DNA from 3 places in the Mesobacillus sp. MER 48 genome. Region 2 is predicted to be linked to each of the others. Evidence: riboswitches for the same ligand, from Rfam matches in the RefSeq annotation. Region 2 holds a riboswitch; each other region holds the start of a gene.
The links. A riboswitch is a leader RNA that binds a small molecule or an ion and turns the genes downstream of it on or off. The one in region 2 is predicted to bind thiamine pyrophosphate.
Positions count from the first base shown of each region.

Region 1: linked by a shared signal. The riboswitch ahead of M3593_RS02105 (YkoF family thiamine/hydroxymethylpyrimidine-binding protein) and the one ahead of M3593_RS16145 (3-oxoacyl-ACP reductase) in region 2 are both predicted to bind thiamine pyrophosphate.
Region 3: linked by a shared signal. The riboswitch ahead of thiT (energy-coupled thiamine transporter ThiT) and the one ahead of M3593_RS16145 (3-oxoacyl-ACP reductase) in region 2 are both predicted to bind thiamine pyrophosphate.

Region 1 covers NZ_JAMAUR010000001.1:420,156-428,085, forward strand. The annotation lists gene fdhF (formate dehydrogenase subunit alpha) at 1-1,263, opposite strand, end outside; gene M3593_RS02080 (hypothetical protein) at 1,454-1,876, opposite strand; gene M3593_RS02085 (hypothetical protein) at 2,055-2,213, shown strand; gene M3593_RS02090 (hypothetical protein) at 2,256-2,498, opposite strand; gene M3593_RS02095 (hypothetical protein) at 2,621-2,809, opposite strand; gene M3593_RS02100 (hypothetical protein) at 3,030-3,278, shown strand; TPP riboswitch at 3,356-3,454, shown strand; gene M3593_RS02105 (YkoF family thiamine/hydroxymethylpyrimidine-binding protein) at 3,555-4,157, shown strand; gene M3593_RS02110 (ECF transporter S component) at 4,157-4,753, shown strand; gene M3593_RS02115 (ABC transporter ATP-binding protein) at 4,737-6,407, shown strand; gene M3593_RS02120 (energy-coupling factor transporter transmembrane component T family protein) at 6,397-7,173, shown strand; gene M3593_RS02125 (c-type cytochrome) at 7,217-7,930, opposite strand, start outside.
Region 2 covers NZ_JAMAUR010000004.1:267,915-275,844, forward strand. The annotation lists gene liaG (LiaG family protein) at 1-600, opposite strand, end outside; gene pepT (peptidase T) at 776-2,008, opposite strand; gene M3593_RS16135 (hypothetical protein) at 2,142-2,279, shown strand; gene M3593_RS16140 (hypothetical protein) at 2,272-2,427, shown strand; TPP riboswitch at 2,485-2,594, shown strand; gene M3593_RS16145 (3-oxoacyl-ACP reductase) at 2,669-3,430, shown strand; gene thiM (hydroxyethylthiazole kinase) at 3,487-4,299, shown strand; gene thiD (bifunctional hydroxymethylpyrimidine kinase/phosphomethylpyrimidine kinase) at 4,296-5,138, shown strand; gene thiE (thiamine phosphate synthase) at 5,111-5,767, shown strand; gene thiW (energy coupling factor transporter S component ThiW) at 5,764-6,267, shown strand; gene M3593_RS16170 (exonuclease domain-containing protein) at 6,371-6,985, shown strand; gene alaP (alanine permease AlaP) at 7,283-7,930, shown strand, end outside.
Region 3 covers NZ_JAMAUR010000008.1:57,148-65,077, reverse strand. The annotation lists gene M3593_RS20345 (histidine kinase N-terminal domain-containing protein) at 55-1,185, opposite strand; TPP riboswitch at 1,430-1,537, shown strand; gene thiT (energy-coupled thiamine transporter ThiT) at 1,645-2,241, shown strand; gene M3593_RS20335 (FeoA family protein) at 2,494-2,718, shown strand; gene feoB (ferrous iron transport protein B) at 2,718-4,727, shown strand; gene M3593_RS20325 (FeoB-associated Cys-rich membrane protein) at 4,753-4,914, shown strand; gene M3593_RS20320 (helix-turn-helix transcriptional regulator) at 5,077-5,541, shown strand; gene M3593_RS20315 (universal stress protein) at 5,588-6,106, opposite strand; gene M3593_RS20310 (hypothetical protein) at 6,265-6,453, shown strand; gene M3593_RS20305 (transglycosylase domain-containing protein) at 6,714-7,930, shown strand, end outside.

The DNA.
Region 1 (7,930 bases), on a different contig from region 2:
GACTAAATCAGCCATCGCGATATCCTTGATGGACCCTGCATCCCCTCCGTGACCGACTGTCCTGAACAGTCCTACTGTAGCAGGGGTTTGGCAATATCTTGAACAATTATCGACGTTATTTGTACCGATTACTGACCTGGCAAGCTTCTGCATTAAATAAGACTCTTCATTTGTACATTTGGATGAAGTAATGAAGCCCAGGGAATCGGGGCCAAATTCATTCTTGATTTCAGTGAATTTCTTTGCCATCAGGTTCAATGCCTCTTCCCACTCGGCCTCCCTGAAGCTGTCGCCTTCACGGATGAGCGGCTTAGTCAGGCGTTCCTCACTATTGACAAAATCCCAGCCGAATTTACCTTTTATACAAGTAGAAATACCATTTGCAGGGGCCTCAACCTGTGGTTCAACCTTCAGGATTTCACGTCCTTTCGTCCATACATCGAAGCTGCATCCAACTCCACAGTAGGTGCAAACAGTCTTCGTCTTCTTGATTCTTGAGTCACGCATCTCCGATTCCATATCTGAAATCGCGAGAATGGATCCATATCCCGTTTCCACTCCCTTGGTAATCTCAATCATCGGGCGCAATGTTTCTTTCGCAATCCCTGTCAAGAAGCCCGCTTCACCTTCCATTCCTTTTTCCATCATTGCATTACAAGGGCAAACCGTTGAACAATGGCCGCAAGACACGCACGATGATTCATTGATTGGCACATCGTTGTCCCAAATGACTCTAGGACGGTCACGCTCCCAGTCAATCCTCAAGGTTTCGGTTACCTGTACGTCCTGGCAGGCTTCAACGCATCTGCCGCATAAAATGCACTGATCCGGATCATAACGATAGAAAGGGTTGGATTCATCCCTTTCATAGGGTTTCTGGTCAAAAGGGATGCTCTGGTGATTGATTTTCATTTCTTTGACTGTGTTATGTACCTCACAAGTCCCATTATTGTAGTCACAGACTGTACAGTACAGTTCATGGTTATAAAGGATTTTATCCATTGCCATTGTTTGTGCCTTCTTGACATCAGGCGCAACTGTGTCGATGATATCGCCATTTTTAAGGACGGTCGAACACGATCTGACCATTTCCCCGTTCACTTCTACAATACAGGTATCACATGTCTCGATAGGTCCAAGGCTTGGATGAAAACATACATTTGGTACCTCAATCGAGCTGTCTGAAAGGTATTGAAGGATTGTTTGATTTCCGTCAGCCGTCACTTCGGCACCGTTGATAGTTACATTAATTTTGCCAGACAAAGCCTCATCTTCCTTTCTGTATATAAATCACTCCCCTTTCTCCTACCCTTTCAGGAATAAACATTAACCATTTTTATTGGTGTTTTTTAAAACACTGCCATGGCAATAATCTTTGCTCTTGCATACAAAAAGCCTTTTCATTTAGAAAAGAAAAGGCTTCATTCTTATAAATCAACTTGCTCGTGTTGGCTTATAAAAACCTGCATGAGTCCTGTTCCGCTTCATCAGAGACGAGGAGATAAAAAGTTCTTCCCTCAGCTGTGATTTCCTTTGTAAAACCATAACGTTCCAATGCTTCGCAGTCGTTTTCTACTAAGATAGCTGACGAAAATAGCAATGCCTGCAAATGGAATAACATTATCTCCAATGCCTCCTTAAGCGAGTTATCAAGAGGAAGATCTTCCACTATAGATAGCCTTCCTCGGATGCCAAATGCTTCCTTAGCAAACTCGATTGTCTCTGTGAACCTCTCGGATATAGATGAAGCACTGCTAAGGATATCATTCCAATTATCGTCAAAAACGTAAGCCTGCCAAGATGATTCTTTAGAAGTTGCTAAAATCTCAATTTTAAGATAATGAACTTGATCATCATAATAATAAATGGCTTCCATTTGGGCTAACTCCTTTACTATTTTTGATATAGTCTTCCTCATCCGGCCAAGCTTGATTAAAGGTTTGTATAAATATTGGTATTGGGAAAATACTTTGAAAATAGAAATATGTTTGCATGATTTTTGCAGGTAAGGGAAATTAAACACTGAGAAGTATAAAGTAAGGAGGATGAATCAAGTGAAAAGAGAGCAAAACAACATTATTAAATCTGAACAGGAACTTGAACATGATCAGCAGCACAGCATGGTGTGCAATGATCAGCTATTCTTTCAGGAATTAAGGATTGCGGCTGAAGAAGCAGAACGTGACCGAATTGAAAATGGGGAAAATGCATAATAAAAAAAAAGAGAAAGGCGATTTTGCCTTTCTCCGTCTTAATTAACTGATGAACCTATCTCTTTCTGCAGCTTCTTCTTCACGCTGAGCTTCACGGTCTTCATACCAAAATTTAATATGGGTCAAAATTGAGAAAACAAGGAAAAAATTCATTGTCCAGACACTGACAAACGGGGCGATCCCCCCAAAATCGATCGCTTCATAATTTTTTAGGACCATGACAATATATGATTCAATGAACACAAGGACAAAGCCGGCTACACCTGCAATTGCCATACGCATCATAATCAATAACCACCTTATCGTTTATTCAGATTATTTAAATAATACGACTAATTATTGATTAGCGCAACTATTTTGTTCAATATTTTGCCACATTTACTCATTGACAATTTGTCACACTGTTTTTATCTATTCAGCCTCTTCTGTTTGAGCATGATTTCATATGATTTTTCGATAATATCTGTCAAAACATCACCTTTGTAGATCCTGCCAATTTTCGTATTTTCCTGATAGTATTCTACAATTTCATCAAGCTTGTCCGAGGTCTCTTTGGATACCCTGACGTTTAACTGAATCCTTTGGGCTTCATTCATAATGCTGACTTCCCTCCAACTCCTTCAAAAACTTCTATCTATCTGCTAGCAATCTGATATTATGTAGATATATGTCGCTAACTATACTGCAACGACCTCTATTTTAGCATATTCCTTCAGTATAAAACACTATGTTGTTCCCGGAACCAGTTTCCGCCCCATCCGCAAGGGGTATCTTATAAATATATGCCTTTTAGAAGATAAAAGATGGAGATAATCTATGAAACTGACAATATGGTCATACACAAAAAGATATAATATTAAAGCTCAATTTGACAAGTATCCTAACTCCGTAGTTATTTTCCGCCAAATCAAAGATTATTACTTCGTTTATACTGTTAACTGGGCCATAAGTGATCCTTTGGTTACGAAAAGTGCATTAGAGGAAATGGAATTGCTTCTCAACAGTGAACTTGGTACTCTGGATGAATACCGCCTTAGAAAGGTTTTTCACCAGGATTATGAATGATTTATTTTTAAATAATTAACCATTTACAATTCCGGACAATTGCTTTAAGATAATTTTGGAAACAACAACTGCATAGATTTTTGCACTAGGGGAGCTTTTTGCTGAGAAGAACTTTGTTCTGACCCTTATTACTCGATCTGGATAATACCAGCGTGGGGAAGTGCGGGAGAAACTCATCGTTCCCCTTTTTTATAAGCGATAGTATTCGACTGCATCCATCACGCTGGATGCAGTTTTTGTTTTTCCGAGACTTAAAAAAAGGGAGTCGTTGAGAAAATGGAAAAGAATTTGTGCGGTACAAGCGAGATTACTGGGGCAAGATTTTCGATTTACCCCATGTCAGACAGATTCGTGGAAATAATCCTGTCAGCACTGAAAGAAGTAGACACAACAAAAGTATGGATGAAGACAGATGATATTAGCACCTGTGCACGCGGGCGGTCTGAACATGTATTTGATGTTGTTAAAGCAATCTTTTTAAATGCTTCAAAAGGCGGAGACCATGTAGTCCTGAATGCTACCTTTTCAAATGGATGCCCTGGCGATTCTGCAGGCGATACCTTGATGGCAGAAGACTCCATATTGCTAAATGAAAAACTCTCAAACAGCATCAGCCAGGAAGTTGCCTGCCAGTTCGCACTCTATCCACTGGGAATAGCGAATTATATGGAGGTAATCATGGATCAAATTAAGACCGTTGAGGAACAAGGTGTGTTCGGTGGCGGAGTGCATTATGCCTCCAGGCTTGATGGGGATGCGAACCAGGTATTCACTGGTTTAGAAAAAGCATTTGACGGAGCGAGGTCCAGTGATTCTTCCCATATTGTAATGACTGTAACCATGTCAGCAAATAGTCCTTCAAGAAAGGAGGCAAAATAATGATCGAAAATTGGAAACTTCGTGAAGTGATTGTGTTATCCGTCCTTGCAGTCGTTTTCGGTGTCGTGTACCTGCTTTTTTTACAGGTGGGAAATGTTCTGGTCGGGTTATTCGGTATGATAGGCTATGATTTGATTTTTGGTATTTGGTTCATTGTTTCAATCATCGCTGCCTATATCATCAGAAAGCCTGGAGCAGCTGTACTGTCAGAGACCATAGCGGCCATAATAGAAGTTATGCTTGGAAATGCCGTAGGACCAAGACTGATCCTTGCAGGTCTTATTCAGGGACTGGGAGCTGAAGCAGTCTTCGCCGCAACAAAATGGAAAAACTACTCAACATGGGTACTGATTACTGCAGGTATGGGATCTTCCATCACCAGTTTTGTCTGGGGATATTTTTTGGGAGGATTTTCTGCTTTATCCCCAGGCTATGTGGCAGCAATGTTTTTTGTAAGATTATTAAGCGGGGCACTGCTAGCCGGACTATCAGGCAAATACATAAGTGACAGCCTTGCCAGGACCGGGGCACTGAATAGCTTCCCTCTTGGAAAAGAAGCAAGAAAGGAAAAGCTTGCCGATGAGCGGCCAGCATAAGACTCCCTTGCTTGAAGTCTCCAATTTAAACTTCAAGTTTGAGGACGATTCCATACTTGAAAATATCTCTTTTAATATTAATGAAAATGAGAACATTTTTATACTTGGTCCAAGCGGTTCCGGGAAAAGCACCCTCGCTTATTGTCTAAATAATCTTTATCCAGACTCTATCGGCGGAATCAAAACTGGAAGCATCCAATATAAAGGCCTTGAGATCTCCTCGTTCGCTCCTGGAGAGATCAATCAAAAAATCGGTTTGGTCATGCAGGATCCAGATTCTCAATTCTGCATGCAGACAGTTGAAGAAGAATTAATCTTTATACTTGAGAACATCAGGCTTCCGAGAACCGAATTTGAACAAAGGATACGTAATGCTCTTGGACTGGTGGATATGCTTCCCATGAAGAAGCGTGTGATACAAAGCCTTTCAGGAGGACAAAAACAAAAGCTCGCGATTGCCTGTGCACTGGCTATGGAGCCAGAGATGCTAATCCTTGATGAGCCAACTGCAAACCTTGATCCCGCCTCCAGTTTTGAACTTGTCAGGACGCTAAAAAGCTTGAAAAAGCAACGCCCATTCAGTATCCTTGTCATCGAACATAATCTTGATTATTGGCAGGATTTTATGGATCGCTGCCTGATTTTAAACACTGAGGGTGAATTGATATTTGATGGACCTGAAGGGATTTGTTTTTCCGATTATGCAGAAATGCTGGCGAAGGAAGGAATCTGGCTCCCCAGGGCTGTAGATGCTGGTTTAAGATTGCGAAATGCCGGGTTGCTCACAACCTCTTCCCTGCCCATTACAATCGCTGAAATCATCAGGAAGACAGACGATTTCCAAAAATGTCTCCAGCTCCTCTCAGGTAAAGAGCACAGGAAAAGAGACGATCACTCTGCATTCATTTTCGAAACCAATGGTGTCAGCTATGTAAAAACCAACAAAGCAATCATTGAAAACATCAGTTTGTCTATAAAGGAAGGGGAATTTATAGCAATAGCAGGATCCAACGGCTCGGGCAAGACGACCTTTTCAAGATGTCTGTCAGGCCTTCTCGAATTTGAAGGAGAAATAAAATTTTATGGAAAATGGTTAGATGATTGGCTTGAAACATCTAAATGGAGAAAAATGGGCTATGTTTTCCAAAACCCGGAACATCAATTCATCACGGATTCAGTAAAAGAGGAAATCTTTTATAGCTTGAAGGGGCAAAACAAACATGAGCAAAACGATAGATTAAAAGAAATTTTGAAACTCCTGCGGATGGAGGATAAGGAATACAGCCACCCCTTTTCATTAAGCCAGGGTCAAAAGAGGAGATTAAGTGTAGCGACGATGCTCGTCAATGGTCAGGAAGTCATTCTCCTGGACGAACCAACATTCGGCCAGGATGCCAATACAGCGAAAGAACTGATTGATCTCATAAAAAAGTCTTTACCCGAAACAGGCTGTATCATCATGATCACCCATGATATGGATATCATCGAGCAGCATGCAGATAAAGTGTTGGTGATGGACGGAGGAAAAATGCTATTTTACGATACTCCCCATCTCCTTTGGAGCCAATCAGATCTATTGGCCAGGGCTAACCTCAGGCTGCCGTTCGTCAAGGAACTGGAAATGTATCTGGAGGGAAGTTATCTTGCTAAATAACATGAATCCCAGTTTGAAGGCTTTTAGTGTCCTGATCGGCATCATCATGCTTTCTGTGTTTTTTGATCCCATCACTCCATTGATTAGTCTTATATTAACGGTAGCAATCACTTTTGTTTTGGGCAAAGTCAGCTTAAAGAGATGGATTCTGCTATTCTCACCTTTCATTTTTATGAGTATTGTCTATGTCTGGTCATCCCTTTTGTTTCCACGGACATATCCTGGAGACAATATCATCTGGCAATGGCAGTTCATTTCGATCACTTCAGAGGGTCTCCTGCGAAGTTTGGCACTGGGATTAAGAATATTGAGTTTCGCCTCTCTCTCACTTTTATTTGTCCTGACGACAAATCCCATCCGCTTTCTTCACAGTTTGATGCAGCAATGCAGGCTATCACCCAAATTGGCCTATTCCATCATGGCTGGGTATCAATTCCTTCCTTTGATAAAGGAAGAGTTTGAGATTATCAGGAATGCTCACCTTGTGCGGGGAGCAGGGAGATCAAGAACCATAATGGATAAAATCAGGCAAATCAAGAAATATACCATCCCTTTGCTTGCAAACGGGATCAGAAAAGCAGAGAGAACAGCGATTGCGATGGAGTCAAAAGGTTTTACAGGGGATAAAAACAGAGAGTATTATCATATCATCACTATTTCAAAAAAAGACTGGCTGCTTTCCTGTGTGCTCGTCAGCATTGTATTTATCAGCATAACTGTTTCTTTTCTGTTCGGCTATCTGAATTTCTATAATGGTCAGCTATGAACAAACCCAGCACCTAATTAAAGGTGCTGGGTTTGTCCCGTCTTTATTTCTTTACACTAACCAGTGCTTCCCAGTCGATTGTTCCGTTCTTAATCTGCTCACGTTTTTCTTTATTCATGATATCCGCTGGTCTGCCGCCTTTTGGCCAGTCTCCTTCATGCCCAGTGAATTCTGGTCTGTCATGTGAAAGGATATACGCCGCTACATCGATTGCCTGCTGGTCAGTCAAAGTGTCTCCCTGTCCCTTAGGCATATTCTTCTGGACATATCCTGCCATTTTAGTCAGTCGTGACATTCCCGCTCCATCATTGAAGGAATGTTCACCCCAGACAGCCGGCCCAGTATTTGTACCAGTTCCTCCTCCATCTGCTGCATGGCAAGCCGCACATGATTGTGCATAAACCTTTTCTCCATCCTCTATGCTTGGAACAGGAAATTGTTTTGGCTCTTTTGCAGCTCTCCAGGGAATATCCGCCCCTGAAGGTACTCCTTCAGACATATAATGCAAATAAGCAATCATCGCTCTCATTTCTTTACTGTCTTCAGGAATCATCTTTCCATTCATGCTGCGGATCATACAGCCATTAATTCGATCTTCAAGTGTATATACTTCTCCTTCACGAGGCCTGTACTCTGGATAGACAGCAGTGAGCCCAATCATTGGCGCCTCATCCTTGACTGTGCCTCCGTTTGCGTGGCAGCTTGCACAGGATAAATTATTGCCTACATACTCATCGGCGAGGGTATTTGTTTCCAT
Region 2 (7,930 bases):
CCCGTCAAGCTTGCCGGTGAAATTTTTAACCTGGACGCTTCCGGAACTGACATCAAATGAACTGTTACTGGCATCAATCGAATTCATGTTAACCTCACCTGATGAACTCTGATGCTCCAAATTTTCAACATCGAAATTTTCCAGATTCATGCTGCCTGAACCAATATTGATTGCCAGGTTTCTCAGTTTCACAGGCTGGTCGGCTGATTTACCTATGAAATCGATTTTTCCGGAGCCGAGCTCAATGTCCATATCCTTGTCAAAATGATCCGGGATATAGACGGTGAGTGATGTCCTGTCCATCTCAAACCAGTTGAACCAGAAGAATCCTCTTCGCTTAACACTTACCTGTATTTCATCCCCATGGCGCTTGACTTTTACCGAGCCTTTGCCTTCAAGTTCAGCGTGCACATCATCACGGTCCTCTGGAACAATCTTCGTCGCGACACTGGAAACATCGATCGAGATCTTTTCCGTACCTTTGCTCACTTTCACTGAGTCTTTTGCTCTGGCAAAGTTCAATCCATCCCCGTCAAACAAATAATTCCACCCGATATAAGCCCCGGTAATCACCAGGAAAATAACTAAAATCCGCTTCATTTATAAAATCTCCCTTCCAACTCTTTCTATATTCAGAATAAGGTAAATCATTCCTCTTCCCAATGCACCACGGATTTAAATCCAGATGGGACCTGAGACTGATTTCGGTGTAGGTAGTTCATAAAAAAAGCCAGATTCCTTTTGATTTGGGAATCTGGCTTCATGATGTTAGTGATTAAGCTTTTGCTTCAAAAAGCTTTACAATTTCTACGATGGTTTCAACAGATTTAAGCATGTTATCCACAGAGACATATTCGAATCTTCCGTGGAAATTCTCTCCGCCGGTAAAAATATTCGGTGTCGGCAATCCCATATAGCTAAGCTGAGAGCCGTCAGTGCCGCCGCGGATTGGTTTGACGATTGGCTTGATGCCGAGGTTTTCCATTGCTTCATAGGCGATGTCGACGATTTCTTTTACTGGCTCGATTTTATCCTTCATGTTGTAGTACTGGTCGTTCATTTCAAGTTCAACCCGGGTTTCGCCATATGTAAGCCTTAGTTCATTGGAGATTTTCTGCATCAATTCCTTGCGTGCCTGGAAGCTGTCACGGTCAAAATCACGGATGATGTAGCTCAGCGTCGTCTCCTCCACATCCCCATTAATCGAGCTCAGGTGGAAGAATCCTTCATATCCTTCTGTATGCTCAGGCGCTTCTTCTGCAGGAAGCTTGCTGTTAAATTCCATCGCGATTTTGGCGGAGTTCACCATTTTGCCCTTTGCCGTGCCGGGGTGGACGTTCTTTCCTTTAAAAGTCACCTTGGCGCTTGCTGCGTTAAAGCTTTCATACTCCAGCTCGCCAAGCGGACCGCCGTCAACGGTGTAAGCGAATTTTGCATCGAATGCTTTTACATCAAACTTATGAGGGCCTCTGCCAATTTCTTCATCCGGAGTGAAAGCAACACGGATTTTACCATGCCTGATTTCAGGGTGCTTGATCAAATAAGCCATCGCCGTCATGATTTCGGCAATCCCTGCTTTGTTGTCAGCGCCTAGAAGAGTCGTTCCATCGGTCGTAATTAATGTATGGCCTTTATATTGAGGCAGTTCAGGGAAATCCGCTGGCGACAGGATGATATTCTGCTCCTTATTCAGGATGATCTGATTGCCATCGAAGTCTTCGACAACCTGCGGATTGACATTTTTGCCTGTAAAATCAGTTGCCGTATCGACGTGGGCAAGGAACCCGATGGTTGGGACATCCTTATCGGTATTTGCAGGAAGTGTTGCCATCACATAACCGTTTTCATCAATCGTGACTTCCTCCATGCCAATCGATTTTAGTTCCTCGACAAGCATATTGGCAAGGGTGAGCTGGCCTTCGGTCGATGGAGTGGTCTCACTGTTTTCATTGGACTGTGTGTCGATTTTGACATAAGAGGTGAATCTTTCGATTATCTCGTTTTTCATTGCTTTCATCTCCCATTCATATGTATATTTTCATATTAGCACAGATGATCAAGAAGACCATTTTAAAAAGAATGAAAATTCCATTTTTTGTATCATGTTTATTGTATAATGAAAGTAAAGGAGGCTGGACAGTATGGGGTATTTTTTCACGTTCATAGTGCTGTTTGTCGTGTTTTATCTGATTTTCAAGATAATCCGCTCAGGTAATTTGCCAAGCAATCATTACACTCCATTTGACGATTTAACCGAAGGGAAAAAGAAAGATGATTGATCTTGGCCTCATCATTGTGTTGCTGCTGTCACTCTGGTCGATAACGATTACACTGCAAAAATTAACTGCAAGTATCATCCAAAAGCAGGACCATCAGCTTAGACTACTGGAAGAAATCAATGAAGAACTAAAAAATAGCAGAATATGAACTTCTTACTTTACATATATAGGAGATAAGGCTAGGATAAAGACAACTGAATATTCGATTTACTACTAGGGGTGCCCTTCTGCTGGCTGAGAGGAAGACGCTAAGTCTTTTAACCCTTCGGACCTGATCTGGGTAATACCAGCGTAGGAAAGTAGTGTGAGAGAAGTTTTCTTACTTTGCTTTTAAGCCAGGTCCATTATATATGGATCTGGCTTTTTATATTTTAAGGAGGTTGAAACAAATGGAGTTAAAAGATCAAGTAGTTTTAATAACTGGAGGAAGCCGTGGCCTTGGTGCAGAAACGGTCAAAGCTTTTGCAAGGGAAGGTGCAAAAGTTGTCATCAACTATTTTCAGAATGAAGAAAAGGCAAAGGCTCTGACAGAGACCATTGGCGAAAATGCCCTTGCTCTAAGGGCGGATGTGCGTGATCCTGCACAGGTCAAAAGCATGTTCAGGTTGGCAAAAGAACATTTTGGGGCACCGATTACGACCATCGTCAATAATGCTTTGGTCAATTTTAAGTTTGATCCTGTGGCGAATAAGGATGCTTTTGCAGTGAACTGGGAGGATTACCAACAGCAGCTTGAGGGAGCTGTCCGCGGTTCATTGAATACCATCCAGGCGGGATTGCCAAATATGAAAGAAAAGAAGTTTGGCAGAATCATTAATATTGGCACGAACCTCTTCCAGAATCCAGTTGTCGCCTACCATGACTACACAACAAGCAAGGCTGCGCTGCTGGGGTTCACAAGAAATATGGCGAATGATCTTGGAAAGTATGGCATTACCGTCAATATGGTTTCGGGAGGACTGCTAAAAATGACCGACGCAAGCTCAGCTACTTCTGAGGAAGTATTCCAGCTAATCGAATCTTCAACACCTCTTAGAAAAGTCACCGATCCCACAGAAGTTGCAGACTCAATTTTGTTCTTCGCCTCACCATGGGCGCGTGCAGTTACCGGACAAAATCTGGTCGTAGACGGCGGGCTGGTGATGGATTAAGGAGATGGAATTCAGGTCGCAGAGGCGGTCTGAGGATGGATGAAGGAGGAATTGGAATGGAAAAACGAGAGATTGCTGGTTTGCTGGAGAAGGTCCGCAGAGAGAATCCACTTGTACATAACATCACGAATGTTGTGGTCACGAATTTTACCGCCAATGGGCTGCTGGCTCTTGGTGCATCTCCAGTGATGGCCTATGCACAAGAGGAAGTTGCCGAAATGGCAAGCATAGCGGGCAGCCTTGTGCTGAATATTGGGACGTTGACGCCTCAAGTCGTCGAATCTATGTTGATTGCCGGCAAAGCGGCAAATGAGCATGGAGTTCCAGTCATCCTTGATCCGGTTGGTTCCGGGGCGACTGCTTATCGGACGGAAACTGCAAGAAGGCTGATGGAGGAACTGGAGATTTCGGTCATAAGAGGAAATGCCGCGGAAATTGCCAATGTAGCAGGGGAAGCCTGGAACATACGCGGTGTTGACGCAGGTGATTCAGATGGGGATGTGATCGAGCTGGCAGAATCCGCTGCTCAAAAATTGAATACGATTGTTGCGCTGACAGGTAAGGAAGACGTTATTACAGATGGGGAATCTACGTTAGTCGTCAGAAATGGACATCCAATCCTTACGAAGGTAACCGGTGCCGGATGCCTGCTGACCTCAGTAATCGGGGCATTCACAGCAGTGGAAAAGGATTTTTTGAAAGCAGCAACTGCTGCATTGAGCATTTACGGAGTGGCAGCCGAAGTTGCCGCTGACAAAAGTGCCTTGCAGGGACCAGGGAGTTTTCAAGTGGAGTTCCTGAACCAGCTCTACCGTTTGGATGCTGAGGAAATCTACAGTAAAAGTTCTTTTGAAAGAGGAGGTAAATGAATATGAAAAAAGCACTTACAATCGCAGGATCTGACAGCGGCGGGGGAGCCGGAATCCAGGCTGACCTGAAGACATTCCAGGAACTGAAGGTATTTGGCACATCTGCCCTGACTGCTGTTACCGCGCAAAATACGCTTGGTGTCCAGGGAGTTTTTCCGATGAGCGCAGAGGCGGTAGCAGAGCAGATCCAATCAGTCGGTGAGGACATTGGAGCGGATGCCCTGAAAACAGGAATGCTTTTTAACGCGGAAATCATACAAGCGGTCTCGGAAAAAATAAAGCAGTTCGGCTGGGAAAAGGTCGTTATCGATCCTGTCATGATTGCGAAGGGAGGAGCCTCATTGCTCCAGCAGGAGGCTGTATCGGCCCTGAAAAAACATTTGCTTCCGCTCTGTCTCATCATCACCCCGAATATCCCCGAAGCCGAAGTGCTGACAGGCATGTCGATTCGCGGTACGGATGAAAAAAAGGAAGCGGCTAAACGAATTCATGCCTTTGGAGCGAAAAATGTAGTGATAAAAGGCGGGCATGATGAGGAAACAAACGAATCTGTTGATGTCCTCTTTGACGGAAAGGAATTTGCTTACTTCTCCACTCCAAGGATTGAGACGAATAACACCCATGGCACAGGCTGTACTTTTTCTGCAGCTATCACAGCACAGCTTGCAAAAGGTTCTTCGGTCCATCAAGCGGTTTCGGTTGCTAAGGAGTTCATCCAGGCAGCCATTGCCAACCCGCTGATGATCGGAAATGGACATGGGCCGACTAATCACTGGGCCTACAATATGAAAAGAGAAAGCGGGGTCTCCTCATGTCAAGAATCTGTCCTGAAAAGATGAGAAGCTTGCTGAAGATATATTTTATCGCCGGCAGCACGAATTGCTTACAGGATCCCGTTACTGTGCTTGAAGCAGCGATTCGCGGAGGGATCACGATTTTTCAATACCGTGAAAAAGGAGAAGGAAGTCTTTGTGATTTGGAAAAGCAGAAGCTTGGCAAAAGGCTGCGAAAGATTTGCAAGGAGAACGACATCCCGTTCATTGTGAATGATGATATTGAATTGGCGTTGGAGCTTGATGCAGATGGTGTCCATATCGGCCAGGAAGATGAGGATGCCGCACAGGTCCGCAGAAAAATTGGCGATAGGATTCTTGGAGTTTCTGTACACAACCTGGAAGAAGCTGAAAAAGCAAAGCAAGCTGGGGCTGATTATTTCGGTGTCGGTCCGGTTTTTCCAACGGCGACAAAGACGGATACAAGAGCTGTCCAGGGAACAGCCATGATTGAAGAATTAAAAGATTTTGGCGTACCGATTGTTGGAATCGGCGGGATCAATGCGGATAATGCAAAGCTTGTCATGACTGCCGGGGCTGACGGTGTATCTGTGATCACAGCGATCAGCCAGGCAGAAGACGTCAAGGAAGCTGCAGCAAGGTTAAGAGATAAGATTCAAGGAGGTAAAATATGAGATACACACAAAAACTTACCCTCACCGCTATGATGATGGCGATTGGTACATTGACGAGCCAAATGCTGTTTATCCCGCTTGGAATCGTGAAAGCATTTCCGGTGCAGCATTTCATCAATGTTTTGTCAGCTGTGCTGCTGGGACCCTATTACGCCGTTGCTCAGGCATTTGGCATTTCTTTGCTCAGGAATTTAATGGGCACCGGATCGGTCTTTGCGTTTCCTGGCAGCATGATCGGAGCACTTCTGGCTGCATATCTGTATAAAAAGACGAAGAGAATGGAATTTGCTTTTGCAGGTGAAGTTGTAGGCACAGGAATCATTGGTGCGGTTGCCAGTTATCCAATTGCCACATTGTTCCTTGGAAAAGAAGCCGCGTTGTTTGGTATGGTTCCGGCATTTTTCGCGAGTTCACTTGCAGGTGCAGCTATCGGTTTCGCGATTCTGAAAATTTTCATGAAGAATGCTGCGGGAAGTCTGGAGATGAGCAATAAAACCTAGTCTGGAAATGATTTCAACCTGCTGCCTTTAGCTGGAAATGGAGGAAGTTCTGCTATATGATGTTAAATAGAATCATATACTCCAGCTGAAAAGGGTGACATTTTTGAACAAAGAGAACAAGCTTGGATTGGTAGTGGACGTAGAGACAACCGGACTGGGCCCGGATTCGGATGAAATCATAGAATTGGCTTTGAAGCTTTTTTCCTTTGATGAGGAATCAGGAGAAATAATCGATATTCTTGATGAAGATTCTTATTTAAGGGAACCCCTGTCGACAACCGCACAAAGAAATTATGACAGGGCCTATCGGATTCATGGAATTCATTATGATATGGTACGCGGCAAAACATTTTACGATGAAAAAATCATGGAATACTTCAATCGCACTGATGCAATTTTTGCCCATAATGCTTCCTTTGACAGAAGCTTCCTTTTCAGGATGTATCCTGAAGTCAATGAGATGCAGTGGTATTGCACGATGAAGAATGTGCAATGGAAAAACCACGGATTTCCGAACAGCAAACTGCTGACGCTGCTGCAGGCGCATAACATCTCGAAATTCCAGACCCACAGGGCGATGGATGATATTACATATTTGACTGAACTTTTGAAGCAGCAAAATCCAAACGGCGACTATTATTTAAAAGAAGTGCTGGATTACGGCCCGATGCGGAAGTACCAGCCTGCAGCCAAACAAAGACGCCGGATGTTTTATTAGGTTGTTTTTGAAAATAAGATAATGATCATCTGCCTTTTTGACCATGTGCTGGTTGAAAAGGCATTTTTCATTTTAAGAAAATTTACATATTTTTATAGAGGCCTTTTCATGGTAAAATGGCACAAGGAAATTTTTTAAGAATAGTAATTTTCAAATAAAAGAGGTTTGAGTTTCTTTTTATTTGTTAATAACAAGTAGGTTAAGATGCCGATTTCAACTACCGAAGGGGTTGGCGGCAACGGAGGAAATTATTATACAAAATATTACAATCGAGATTTAGAAACGAGGGAAGACACCATGAAAAAAACACAAGAGAATGAACTGCAGCGGGGGTTGGAGCAGAGGCACATAACACTGATGTCTTTAGGGGCAGCAATCGGGGTCGGACTGTTCCTGGGATCTGCATCTGCAATAAAGCTGGCAGGTCCGGGAATCCTGCTGGGTTATGCTTTCAGCGGAATGATCATGTTCTTCATTATGAGAGCTCTGGGGGAAATGGCAATCCAAAAGCCGGTTGCGGGATCATTCAGTAAATATGCCAGGGATTACCTTGGTCCGCTGGCAGGGTATATTACTGGCTGGAACTATTGGTTTTTATGGATTGTAACTGGCATGGCGGAAATCACTGCCGTCGGGATTTACATGGAATTCTGGTTTCCGGAAACTCCACGCTGGATATGGGCGCTAGCTGCCCTGGTGATTATGGCATCAGTCAATTTCCTGGCTGTAAAAGCGTATGGGGAACTTGAATTCTGGTTTGCGTTAATTAAAATTGTCACGATTTTAGCGATGATTGTCTCAGGGGCCGGCATGATCATATGGGGAATCGGCAATGGAGGCATTCCAACAGGGATCCAAAATCTATGGGAGAATGGCGGCTTATTTCCTAACGGGATTAAAGGCGTCCTGTTATCGCTGCAAATGGTCATGTTTGCCTACCTTGGA
Region 3 (7,930 bases), on a different contig from region 2:
AAAAGAGCCTAAATAAAAGACCCTGCCGGCACCGGCAAGGGTCTTTTTGTGATGTTAGTTCTCCATCCTTATTAATGGCAAAAGCATGATGAATGAAGTTTTATCTGGCTCTGATGAGCATGCAAGTATGCCTTTGTGCTTCTCGATTATTTCCCGGCAGACAAATAACCCTAGGCCGGTTCCGAGCGTTTTTGTTGTGACGAATGGCTCGAAAATCGTCTTCAGCAACTGGTCGGGAATGACCGGTCCATTATTGGAAATCTCGATTTTTATATGTGTATCATTCACGAAGTATCCCTTGATTTCAATTTTAGGGTCAGCACGATACTGGCTCAACACATCAATTGCATTAAAGATGATATTGATCAAGACCTGTCTGATTTCATCGGAATATCCATACAATTCCATGTCATCTGCTACTTCCTTGGCAATCCGTACATTGGTGTCGAGGATGCTGGGATAAAGGAAATTTAAAACCTCATCAATCATTCTGTTTAATGAGAAAAGTTTTTTTTCCTTTCCAATTAGTTCTTTTTTAGAAAGAAGCAGAAATTGAGAGATCCGGAAATTGAGTTGTTCAAGCTCCCCGGAAATGATATCAAGATACTTCATATCCTCGTGTTCGGATCTCAACAGCTGGATAAATCCCTGGATAGAAGTCAGCGGATTGCGGAATTCATGGATAAAACTTGACGTCATCTGGCCGAGCAATGTCAGCCGGTCCTTATGGGTGGAGTCGATGAATTGGTTTTTTTCCTCAATGATTTTGTTTTTCTGTTCATTGTAGTAAGATACTGCGTAATACAGGAAGGTATCAAAACAGTAATTGATTCGGTTGATGGACTCCTGCATATCTTCCCATTCCATATTCATTTTGTGCAGGTGCTTGTAAAGTACAGATCGTCCTGAATTGACATTGTAGACAAAATCCCCAATATTGATGTCTGCGCGAACTCGTTCTTCTCCTACCATAAAGGCAAGTTTTTGGAGGTGGTCCTCCAGTTCTTCATTTGTCTTGGAAAAAACAGAGAGAATGATTTCATACATTTTCTCAGCGTTCTTGGTTATTTTTTCTTTATATGGATCATCTTCCGAGACGATGATTTTTACAGCCCAGTCGGCAATGAGTTGTTCCCTTTCACTAGTCAGGAAGCTAAGCAAACGGTTATCCGTGATTGGCAGCATTTTATTAAGTCCCCCAGTTTTTCTTTTCGATATTAAAGATTCGAGGTGCAGCTCGAAATCCCTTTGTCGAAAATTGAGAACATCCGCTGAATAGCGTCGAATCGATAAAAACGTGACAAAAGACCGATATTTTTAGCAACTTGAGGTGAGATTTGTCTTTTTTGATTCGACAAGGATTGGAAAAATAATATTTAACTTGTGATAAGAAAGAAGAAGTAGTATATTCATAGTGTAGAAACTAAATAATAACCACAAGGGGAGCTGCCAGAGAGCAGCTGAGAGTGAGCGGCCGAGTTCTTACCCTTTGAACCTGTTAGTTAATGCTAGCGAAGGAATGTGGATGCGATAGGAAAGCAATCATGGGAATCCTATATCGATCCCCTGATTGCTTTTTTTGTTTCTGAAGCAGAAAAGGCGTGTTGAAAACGGACCTCATTCTGGAAAGAAGGAGGAACAGTTATGAAGCAAAAACAAACATTATTTTTAGTGGAAGTGGCAGTGTTTTCCGCACTGGCTTATTTGTTGGATTTATTCTCGGGATTTTTATTTTCTCGAATCTGGCCGCAGGGCGGTTCAGTATCAATCGCGATGGTACCGGTTTTCCTGATGGCATTTCGCTGGGGAATCAAGGGAGGAGCCATCACAGGGCTTCTGCTGGGACTACTGCAATTCATCCTGGGATTCTCGCAAATATTCCATCCTGTCCAGGGAATCATCGATTATTTGGTGGCCTTCACTGTATTAGGGTTTGCCGGTATTTTTGCAAGACAGATCCAAGAGAATATCAGGAATGGATATAAAAAGAGGTGGATAGGATTGATCATCGCGGGGACCTTCCTTGGAAGCCTGCTTCGCTTTATCGCCCATTTCTTTTCCGGCTGGGTCTTTTTCGGAGTTTGGGCGCCAGAAGGACAGCCGGCTTGGCTGTATTCACTCATCTATAACGGAACCTATATGATTCCAAGTATGATTTTAAGCGCAATTATCATTATTCTTGTCATTGGCTATGCTCCATCAAGGATGGTCAAATCGACACTTGTAAGCAATAAAATGTGATATATCAAGGAGAGCTGACAATTCATTCAGCTCTCCTTTTTCACCTTTATAATATACCCGTTAAGGTATGTGATGAGCGTGAAACTGAAACTCGGAAAAATTGTCAATTCTATGGAGTTTTCCATATTCTCATATGTTATAAGTGTGTTTTGTGATTTATGTCACAGTGAAAGTGACCTGAAACTGATTAAATAAAGATAATCATTCTCAATTAGATATAAAAAACTAACAAACTGAAAAAAGGTGATGGCTATGCTGGGAAAATTAAAGACTGGTGAAAAAGGCCGGATCATGAATATTGCTGGAACTGACAAATATGTCAGAAGAAGATTGCTTGATTTCGGGATTTCTGAAGGATCGGAAGTATGCATAAAATGCATTCTGCCTTTTGGCGGCCCGGTCATGGTTGAATCATGCGGCCAATGCATAGGTATCCGCCGCAAGGAAGCATTACGGATCGAAGTGGAGCGAGTATGATGAACATAGCGCTTATCGGCAATCCGAATACCGGAAAAACTTCGTTATTTAATAACTTAACAGGATCATATGAATATGTTGGCAACTGGAGCGGAGTAACGGTCGAAAAGAAAGTTGGCCTTTTCAAGAATGGAAAGGATCAGCTGATTGATTTACCAGGAGTCTATACGCTCAATCCATTGTCGAAGGATGAGGGTGTGGTTACGAACTTTTTCCTGGAGGATTCGTTCGAGAAACTTTTGAATATCCTCGATGCGTCGCAATTAAGGCGTAATTTGCACCTTACCCTGCAGCTTCTGGAATATGGCGCCCCGATCACTATTGGTTTGAATATGCTTGACGTTGCAAAAAACAGGGGCATACAAGTCGATATTGAACAGTTGTCAAAATCATTAGGGGTCCATGTTGCTCCTGTCGTGGCAAGATCAGGAAAGGGCTGTAACGAACTTGCTGAACTTGCGACAAGAGAACCGTCAGGAACTGGCAAAACAAATCTTGTGTATTATGGAAAAGCAATAGAGGAGGGAATCCTCCAGCTGGGGCTGAAATTGGATGGGAGGACACGATTTCCTGTTCGCTGGCTGGCCATTCAATTGTTTGAAGGGAATCCCTATGTTAAAAACTATTTGACTGCCTTTTTGCCATCGGAAGAAATCGAATCACTTGTCGACTCTATCATTGTTACAGAGCAACAACAATCAGGGAGCAAACAAGCGCTGGACCAGGTAATACATCGCAAAAGAAGTGAAGCGATCGATAAAATTGTATCTGCTGCTACAACGAGACCGGAAAATGGAAAAATACCATTGACTGAGAAAGTTGATATGATTGTGACGAATAAATTCCTCGGGATTCCGATCTTCCTTGTCATGATGTATATCATGTTCATGCTTACCTTTGACTGGCTTGGCTTCCCGCTTTCAGATAAACTGGACACAATCTTATCCGGACCTGTGACAGCTGGTATCGCGGCGGCACTTAACTGGGCAGGAGCATCCTCATTTATAAAAGACCTTGTGCTTGATGGAATTGTGGCCGGGGTAGGTGGAGTTCTTGTCTTTGTACCGCAAATCTTCATTTTGTTCTTTTTCATTTCCCTGCTCGAGGATTCAGGGTATATGGCCCGTGTCGCGCTAGTCATGGACAGGTTGATGGAATCTGTAGGCCTCAACGGGAAGGCTTTCATCCCGATGATGATCGGTTTCGGCTGCAATGTGCCAGGCATCATGGCGGCAAGGACGATTGAGACACCAAAAGAGAGATTAATGACCATCCTGCTGACGCCGCTGATGTCATGTTCAGCCAGGCTTCCTGTATATGCTTTGTTTGTCGGTGCTTTTTTTACAGGGCATAAGGCCGCTGTGGTTCTTAGTTTGTATGTACTAGGGGTGGCAATCGCCCTAATTCTGGCCAAGGTCTTTTCAAAGACACTGTTGAAAGGGGAAAGCTCCGTTTTCGTCATAGAGCTGCCTCCATACAGAATGCCGCAGGCAAAAGCGCTTTGGAGAAGCACTTGGGATAAGGGAAAAGGATTCGTAAAAAAAGCCGGTACTTTCATCTTTGCAGGCTCTGTCCTGATCTGGCTGCTCGCCTATGCCGGTCCAGACGGCATGAATGTCAGCATGGATGAAAGCTATCTGGCGCTTCTGGGGGGAATCTTTGCTCCTCTGCTGGCTCCTATAGGATTCGGAACCTGGCAGGCAAGTGCTTCACTTTTCACTGGTTTCCTGGCTAAAGAAGCGATTATTTCAACGATGAACATCATCTACTTTGTCCCGGATGAAGCAAGCCTCCAGGGGCTGCTGGCGATTCATTATACACCACTTGCTGCATACAGCTTCATGGTGTTCATCCTGCTGTATATTCCTTGCCTCGCGACTACTGCGACCATTTATAAGGAAACAGGCTCAAAACGCTGGACCGCTTTTTCAATCGGTTATGCACTTGTCATCGCTTACCTTTTGTCACTGGCCATCTACCAGGGCGGAATGCTGATGGGATTCAGCTAAAAGAAGCTCGAAGGAGGAAGGGAACATGATCGCAAATATTTTGATCGGCGGGGCCATATTCGGCTATGCCGGCTGGGCCTTCTACCGATTCATCAAGAAGTCAAAAGAAGGAAAATGCGCTGCCTGCTCCATCCAGAGCTCGTGCTCCAGCAGCTGCGGCATCAGCCAGAAAAAACAAATCAAATAAGAAAAAGGGGTTCGGAATCATCAAATTCTGAACCTTTTTATTTAAATCCGGGAAAAATTATGCTTCTTTTCTATCATTTCAGTATGAAATGATAAAAAGTATTTTGAATTTCGAATAAACAAGTGTAAAATTACACTTAAAGAACTAAAAAGGATGAAGCGGATGACGAGAGATGAAATTATAAGCAGGGTATCGGAGAAATTGAGAGTGCTGCGAGCAGAGGTTGGTTATACCCAGGATAAAATGGCTGACATCATCGGAATCTCCAAAAAGACACTTGTCCAGATTGAAAAAGGCAGGGTTCAGGCCGGATGGTCAACAGTCGTGACAATCAGTGCCTTGTTCAGGGAAACGGAGACGATTCAGTTTTTGTTCGGCAACGAACCACTTGAGGTCCTTGAAACGATCGCCCATGAAGGTACGGATTACCGAAAAGAAAAGACATTGGGAGGAAAAGTCTGGTGGCGGGAAGTAGCCAGGGATGGCGGCTTTGTCATGCAGCAAAATATTCTGAGTCAGCATTACAGGATTCTCGACGAAGATGATTTCCGGATTTTCAGCAGTTTTGAAGAAACAGAAACCAGGGAGCGTTTGGAGGAACTTGCCTCCCAAGCGATGAATGAATAATTCAGACAGCAAGAGCCGGGCAGCCTTTACCCGGCTCTTGCTTTGTTTATTTTGCTATAAGTACATGGCAATGGGCATTATTTGCAACTTTTTGGCTTACGCCTCCGAGTAGCTTTCGCTTGATTCCTTCGTTCCCGGACTGGCCGATGATAATTAAATCTGCATCGACATCCCTGGCGAATTCCAATATACCTTCTGCCGGGTTTCCTTCCAGGATTGAAAAATCAGTGTCAATATTAAGGACTTCAAGTTCAGCCTTTGCGTTATTGAAGGCTGTTTCAGCGCTATGAGTAATGATTGCGTGCTCTGATTTATCAAAAGCACCTTGTTCTGTTGCCAATGGAGGCACCTGGACCCCATCCGCGGGAAAGCTGTTAATCGGCAGGGGCTCGATTGGGCGGTCAGTAGATTCCACCAGTTCATTTTTTACCTTTTCTTCATATACATGACCGACAAACAGTTTGACTCCGTCTATGTTTCTTGTGAACTCCTTCGTCAATTGAAGGGCTTTCCGTGCACCCTCGGAATCATCATAAGCGAGAACCACATTTTTTATTCCAGCCATATTCATCTACCTCCAGGGTTAGTACTTCTTATCTATTGTTCATTACCCTTTTTCAAAAAGAACTAACGCTTTAAAATAATCCAGCATACCCTCATAAGTCATCAAAGACTGGCGAACATTTTTATAAATCTTTCATTAAGAGATAAGGAGTGGCCAATATGGGAATGAATTCTCAAATGGCAATGCATCCGACAATACGGAAATGCCTGCAGCACCTTGATGTCATACAAGCTGATGATAAAACAAAGCAGATCGTTTATATGTATATGGAGACGCTTCTTCGGGATAAGGACATGGCTTCTGCCAGTCAGCAGCAAATAATAAATGATGACTATAATAATCAATGATAGGCCAATCGTACATTTGTCGATTGGTCTTTTTTATATTCCTGTACGTGCACAACCAATTAAAAAATCCCGCTGGCAAATGATAGAAATATTGCCGTATTATGTCTTTTTTCCTTGTTATTAGCCAATATGTGTTAATCCTTTTGAAAAATGGGTAAAAGAAAGTGTCATATTTCTAAACTATTTTTAAAAGGTTGGGGTGCTCAGTGAGCAAAAATTCGATAGCAACACGTTTCTTAAGAGGCTGGAAAAGGTTACATATGAACCAGGTGCTTGTTTTGTCTGTTTCAACAGCAGTACTGGCGTTCTTGAGCTTTTTCCATGTTTATTCGGAGGGGGCTGACATCAGCGCATTGAACGATGACATGGCCCAGTCTACGGTCATTTACGATGCCAATGGAGAGGTCGCAAGCAAGATTTCGGCCTTGAAAAATGAAGGAATCAAGATAGAAGATGTACCGGAACATGTCAAAAATGCCGTCATTGCCATTGAGGATCACCGTTTTTATGAACATGATGGGGTGGACCTTGTGGGAATTTCAAGGGCTTTTGTACAGAATGTCAAGGCAGGAAGCATTGTTGAAGGCGGAAGTACGATCACACAGCAGCTGACAAAGAATGCATTGCTTACAAGTGAAAAAACATACAAAAGGAAGCTCGAAGAATTTTTCATGGCCAGGGAAATTGAAAAGCAATATTCGAAAGATGAAATCATGCAAATGTATCTGAATCGCATTTATTTCGGAAATGGTTCATGGGGGATCAAAGAGGCGGCAATGGGTTACTTTGGCAAGAATGTACAAGACCTTTCCGTCAGCGAAGCAGCCATGCTCGCTGGTCTGATCAAGGCGCCATCTGCGTTGGATCCACACAAGAACTATGATAAAGCGGTTGAGAGAAGAAATCTCGTCCTGCAAATGATGAATACTCATGGCTTTATCGAGGAAAAGGAATACAATGAGGCAGTTGCCGAAAAAATTGTTCTCAATGAAAAGGGCGGAGATCCGTTACGCGGCCGCTACCCATTCTACGTAGACCATGTCATTGATGAAGCAATCAAAAAATACGGGCTGACCCAGGAAGAGGTATTAACGAGCGGTCTGCAGATCTATACCGAACTTGATGTGACAATGCAGTCAGCAGTGGAAGCGACTTACGCGAAGGATGAATTGTTCCCGGAAGGAACGGAAAAACAGATCGTACAAAGCGGGGCTGTATTGGTCGACCCGAAGTCCGGAGGCATCCGTGCCCTTGTAGGCGGCCGCGGCGAGCATGTATTCCGTGGTTATAATCGTGCGACACAATTAAAAGCACAGCCAGGTTCAACGATGAAGCCGCTTGCCGCATATGCACCAGCACTTGAAGAAGGCTGGGGTGTTACCGACATGCTGAAGGACGAGGAGATGGAATTCAAAGATTATAAGCCACATAACTTCAATGATAAATACAAAGGCGAAGTGCCGATGTATGAAGCATT